Regions from separate parts of the Lysinibacillus sp. FSL M8-0134 genome, predicted to be linked through region 2. Evidence: riboswitches for the same ligand, from Rfam matches in the RefSeq annotation. Region 2 holds a riboswitch; the other holds the start of a gene.
The links. Region 2 has a riboswitch for lysine ahead of MKY49_RS16140 (aspartate kinase). Riboswitches for the same ligand answer to the same signal wherever they lie in the genome.
Positions count from the first base shown of each region.

Region 1: linked by a shared signal. The riboswitch ahead of MKY49_RS10840 (transporter substrate-binding domain-containing protein) and the one ahead of MKY49_RS16140 (aspartate kinase) in region 2 are both predicted to bind lysine.

Region 1 covers NZ_JBBPAJ010000001.1:2,135,611-2,138,800, reverse strand. Annotated here, with positions in the region: gene MKY49_RS10850 (amino acid ABC transporter ATP-binding protein) at 1-83, opposite strand, end outside; gene MKY49_RS10845 (amino acid ABC transporter permease) at 96-821, opposite strand; gene MKY49_RS10840 (transporter substrate-binding domain-containing protein) at 992-1,849, opposite strand; lysine riboswitch at 1,969-2,155, opposite strand; gene odhB (2-oxoglutarate dehydrogenase complex dihydrolipoyllysine-residue succinyltransferase) at 2,496-3,190, opposite strand, start outside.
Region 2 covers NZ_JBBPAJ010000001.1:3,162,616-3,165,805, reverse strand. Annotated here, with positions in the region: gene uvrC (excinuclease ABC subunit UvrC) at 1-1,340, shown strand, start outside; lysine riboswitch at 1,446-1,624, shown strand; gene MKY49_RS16140 (aspartate kinase) at 1,759-2,985, shown strand; gene MKY49_RS16135 (YslB family protein) at 3,076-3,190, opposite strand, start outside.

The DNA.
Region 1 (3,190 bases), 1.0 Mb from region 2:
TTTTCCACTTGGAAATTCACATCTTTTAACACTTGGTTACGTCCAAATGATTTACTTAAATGTTCGATTTTAATGACTGCCATTTGTGCGTCCCCCTATACAGCTTCTTTTTGTTCTTTTTGATAGGCATCCGGTCCATCCAAACGTTTTTCAACATATAGAAGGATGCGAGATGCGGTAAATGTCATAATGAAATAAAGAACACATGCGACAAAGAACGATTCAAAATAACGGAAGTTGTTACCTGAAATTGATTTTGTTTGGAAGAATAACTCTGTTACGCCGATGACATTTAATACGGCTGTATCTTTAATATTCATAATTAGTTGGTTACCTGTTGCTGGTAAAACGTTACGTGCTACTTGCGGCAGGACTACGTGAAGCATGATTTGGAAGTGATTCATCCCAATCGCTGATGCTGCCTCGTATTGACCATTATCAATCGATACAATCCCACCACGCACAATCTCTGCCATGTATGCCCCTGTATTAAGAGAAACGACTAAAATACCTGCTGTGATAAAATGCATGTCAATTCCAAACGCGATATCTAATCCGTAGTAGACAACCATAGCCTGTACAATCATTGGTGTACCACGGAAAAATTCAACATAGCATGTTAGGATAAAATTAATAAGCTTCAGGCTATAAAATTTTATTCCTTTTTTACGAACTGGAATCGTATGCATAATTCCGATGAAAAATCCGATGAATGCACCAATAATTGTACTAATAATCGAAATCAGTAACGTATAATACGCACCTCGTAAAAACATTTGCCAGTTGTTTTCAATAATTGAAATTATCCATTCAAGACTCATGATGTTCCTCCTTACAATGTCATGTTGCTTGCTTATCTTTTTCGTGTCCTAGCTCTTTCTACCATTCTATGATTTGTCACGCTAGGACATTATCATTATGTAGAGAGGTTCTCATTTTGATAATGATGAAATGATCATGCACGGACCAGCAACTAGTCCGTGCCTTGTCATTATTGTGCTGCTGGTTGATTCTTAATCGCTTCTTCCATAATGGCTTGACGATCGTCCTCTGTAATACCTTTTAATATTTCGTTAATTTTTTCACGATTTGCATCTTCTTTGCGTAAACCTACAGCAATTGAAGTGTTAGAAAGATCTGTATCAAAGCCTTCTTCAAATGCAACATATGTGAACTTATCGTTCGCTGCTGCAGCGGAAATTCCTTCTGGACGTTCTGCTACATAACCATCAATTTTGCCAGCCTCTAAAGCGACACGCATTGCCGGGAAGCTTTCCATAGCAGTTTGTTTGTCTACACCTTTAATTTGATCAATAACTGTGTAGTTCGATGTATTTAATTGGGATGTAATTTTTGCACCAGAGAAATCTTGAATTGATTTTGCCCCTTCATATTTGCTACCCTTTTTAATCACCATTACGAAATCCGACGTGTAGTAGTTTTCAGTAAAGTCGATTGTTTTCTTACGTTCTTCTGTTGGTGACATACCCGCAATGATTGCATCAATTTTGTTTGATTGTAGCGCTGGAACTAAGCCGTCCCATTCCATTTTTACGATAACTAGCTCTTTGCCTAAGCCTTCAGCGATTTTTTTCGCCATTTGTACATCATAGCCGCCTGCATACTCTGCATTATCAGCAATTTTTACCGCGCCATTAGCATCGTCCTGCTGTGTCCAGTTGAATGGTGGGTAGCCAGCCTCCATTCCAATGCGGAATTCACCGCCGCCTTCTTCCTTGTCCGCGCCAGCATCACCTGAACCGCCGTCTTTTTTGTCGCTAGTGCCACATGCAGCTAGCACAATTGCTGTCATGATAGAGATCATTACTAACAACCATTTTCTTTTCATGAAAAACTCCCCTTTTCTGTAAAAAAATAAGACAACTGTACTAAAAAAGACCTAAGTTTATTGAACTTAGGTCTTACCTTTTATGACAGTTGCCCAAATCCTCACTATTATTTCCATATTTCCGAGATAGCACAACCTAGTAAACCTGGAAATCAATTTACTAGGACAGTCCTGCACTTATTCACTGCAGACCCAGCATAAAAGTACGAGCTCCTTTTATACTTCGGCGATATTTCCTTCTTCATTGCGTCTTCGCTTGCTTGTACTCAACAATGAACTAATAAATACCGCGCCTCTACCTCACTGGTAACATTCGTGAGGTTTGTTTATTTAATTGATATTTAGATACTACTATAAAACTAATATGTTCGTCAAGACGATTTTAACATTTTTCTGATTAATGACAATATTAGGTTATTATGCGTTCTCTATCCATTTTAAATCATTGAGCTTTCGTCAATATTTCTGAAAATTACAACACATTTTTATTATAGAGTATGTTTTCTATGTGAGAAAAGTTGTGTTTATTTCTTTTTTGCTCCTCTATACGATATAACATTAGTACTCTTTCAAAAATAGAATCGGTCGAAAGATTTCATATGCACAAAAAAACCCTGCTGAACATTGTTCGCAGGGTTTAATGGTATTATGAATTTAATAATAAATCTTCTGGGTTTTCAATTAATTCTTTAACTGTTTTTAAGAATCCTACTGAATCTTTTCCATCGATGATACGGTGATCGTAAGAAAGTGCTACATACATCATTGGACGGATTTGAACTTCCCCATTTACAGCAACTGGACGGTTAACAATAGAGTGCATACCTAAAATACCAGCTTGAGTACCGTTCATAATTGGTGTTGACATTAATGAACCGAATACACCACCGTTTGTGATTGTGAATGATCCACCAGCCATATCATTTAAGCCTAATTTTTTATCACGAGCTTTTGTCGCTAAGTTAGCAATATCTTTTTCGATTTCAGCGAAGTTTTTGCTGTTTGCATCACGTACAACTGGTACTACTAAACCTTCTTCAGTTGATACAGCGATACCGATATCGAAGAAGTTATTTAAATGAATTTCATCGCCAACGATTTGAGCGTTTACGTATGGGTATTTTTTCAGTGCTGCAACAACAGCTTTTGTGAAGAATGACATGAAACCAAGTTTGATGTCGTTTGCTTTCACAAACTCTTCTTGTTTACGTTTACGAAGTGCCATGATGTTTGTCATGTCAATTTCGTTGAATGTTGTTAACATAGCTGTTGATTGTTTAACTTCTAATAAACGTTTTGCAATTGTTTGACGACGACGGCTCATTTTTTCAATTGTTACAC
Region 2 (3,190 bases):
GTGTACAATTACCTTCAAAAGTTTGTTTGTACTATCATATGGGTCAATGCTTGGCTCCCTGTATAAAGGAAATTGATGGTCAAACTTATCAAGAAATGATTGAGGATATGACAAAGTTTTTAAATGGTGGTGTTGAGGCAGTTAAAAAGGAGCTGGAAACTAAAATGCTTGCAGCTGCTGAAAATTTGGAATTTGAACGTGCGAAGGAGTTTCGAGACCAAATTGCACACATTGATACAGTTATGCAAAAACAAAAAATTGTATCAAGTGATACAACAAACCGTGATGTATTTGGCTATGCTGTTGAAAAAGGATGGATGTGTGTACAAGTATTTTTTGTCCGACAAGGTAAATTAATAGAACGTGATGTCTCCATTTTCCCGATCTATCAAGATGCTGAAGAAGAATTTTTAACATTTGTTGGGCGTTTCTATGAGAAACCAGAGCATATAAAGCCAAAAGAAGTTTTTATTCCACAAGCCATTGATGCAGCCATTTTAACGGAATTATTAGAGATCAAAGTACTCACACCAAAACGAGGACAGAAAAAGGAATTGGTAGATTTAGCAACCAAAAATGCTGAAATAGCTGTGGCAGCTAAATTCCAGCTGATTGAACGACAAGAAGAACGTACAATTGGTGCTTGTGAGGTTCTTGGTGAGGCAATGGGTATAACGACGCCATTACGAATCGAAGCTTTTGATAATAGTCATATGCATGGCACGGATGCCGTCTCTGCTATGGTTGTTTTCATTGATGGAAAGCCTGCAAGAAAGGAATATCGTAAGTACAAAACGCGTTCAGCAGCCAAGCATGATGATTATGGCGCTATGCAGGAGGTCATCCGTCGTCGTTATACGAGGGTTTTAAAAGAGGGTTTACCATTACCAGATTTAGTCCTCATTGATGGAGGAAAAGGGCAAATGGAAGTAGCTCGTGAAGTATTAGAAGATGAACTAGGGCTTGTTATACCAATTGCGGGTTTAGCAAAGGATGACAAGCATAATACATCGCAGCTATTGTTTGGTGATCCGCCAGAAGTGATCGCCTTAAAGCGTACAAGTGATGGTTTTTATTTGTTACAACGAATTCAAGATGAAGTCCATCGCTTTGCTATTACGTTCTTGCGTCAACAGCATGAGAAGCATGCTATTCAATCTGTCCTTGATCAAATCGAAGGGATAGGACCTAAACGTAAGCAACAGTTGCTTAAACATTTTGGGTCAGTCAAAAAAATTCGAGAGGCGAGCGAACTAGCTTTACAGGAGGCTGGGATGCCTGCTAAGTTAGCAAGCCAAATTTACTCCTATTTTCAGCAAGAATCGTTGTCAAAGGAATAGACATGTGCTAAGGTTGTAAATAACATTGTTGTTCAATGTTAAACAGCCCTTTGGACGGCTAGTTAGTGGACGCCAGGGCTAATAAATTTAATACTTCACTTTTAAGGTGATGATAGAGGTGCAAGATTCAAGAATAGCACAATGGAGGATGAACAAGTCCAGAGACATTGTGTGAAAGGGGAGCTTGCCGAAGTACAGCATTGTTGTTTCCTTTGTTGTACTGGTTTTGCATTTAAGAAATGTAAGACTGTCGATTCTAAACGTTTCGGAGAGCTATCACACATGCGCAAGTTACGATTATTGTACATGTTATAAGCAGCTTTCACGTTATGTGGAAGTTGCTTTTTTAGTTTTCTAGAGACTGTTTTTACACTTCGAAGTTAAGTGAAATACGCAGACTGGAAAGGGGAACAAAAAAATGGCTAGAATTGTGATGAAGTTTGGAGGAGCTACAATAGCATCAACGGGCCACATCCAAGAAATGGCTCGAAAAGCTATTGCTGAGAAGGATAAAGGGTTTGATGTAGTAGTGGTAGTAGCGGCAATGGGACAAACTGCAAAAGACGTAAAGATGATGGTGAAGCGTTTCACTGACGATGTGTCAAAGCGAGAATTAGCTGCAGTGATGTCCACATGTACTCAATTATCTAGCTCTTTATTTGCTATTGCATTACAAGAAGCAGGCTATAAGGCAGTGTCATTAACTGGATGGCAGGCAGGTATTCATACGGATCGTATGTATCGACATGCACGTATAGACAATTTAGATGTCCATCGTATTGAAGAACATTTTGAACAAGGCCAAATTGTAGTCATTGCTGGAGAACAGGGTGTTGACGACGATTATAATATAACAACTCTTGGAAAGGGTGGAGCGGAAACAACAGCTGTAGCTCTTGCCATAGGTTTAGAGGCAGAGAGAGTTGATATATATAGCAATGTGGATGGTGTTTATACAGCCGATCCACGCTATGTTACAAATGCCCAAAAGCTACAGGAAATTTCTTACGATGAAATGTTGGAACTATCCAATTTAGGTTCACATGTTATACATCCACGGGCAGTAGAGTTAGCGAAGAAGTTTCAATTACCAGTTATCATCCGCTCTAGTTCAGTAGAGTCGGTAGGTACTTTATTGAAGGAGGAAGTGGAAATGGAGAAAAATTTAGTAGTTCGCGGTGTAGCTTTTGAAGCAGATATTATTCGGTTAACAGTTGGGTATGATGCCTATAGCGAAGGTTCATTAGCCGATATGTTTACCACCCTAGCAGAAAATCGGATCAATGTAGATATTATTGTTCAAGCGATTATTGATGGATTAAAGCCGACTGTATCTTTTTCCATTTTAAAAGAGGAATTTGCGGAAGCATTGCGGGTTCTAGAAGATAGCAAAGTATCACTTGGCTTTAGCTTTGCTGACTTCGAAATAGGGTTAGCGAAAGTTTCCATTATTGGTTCAGGTATGGCGTCTAATCCTGGTGTTGCTGCCCGTATGTTTGATCGATTACGCCATGAAAACATTCCCGTAAAAATGGTTAGCACATCTGAAATAAAAGTATCAGTTGTCGTACCACAGGATGATATGATCCGTGCAGCAAATGCATTACATGATGAATTTAATTTAGAGCAAGCACTTTATATATAATAATAGAAGAAACAGCATTTTATGTAATTGTTCGAAATGATAGGAAGAAAAAAGGATTGTCATCCCATATAAGGGAGGCAATCCTTTTCATTACTCTGTAGGGATGGTATTCATAATACGTTCCTTAACATCCCATTTGACTGTAAACATGACATGGTGTTGCTTTTCTCGTTTTTCTTCATAGCATTCTGTAAGATAGCCTTTA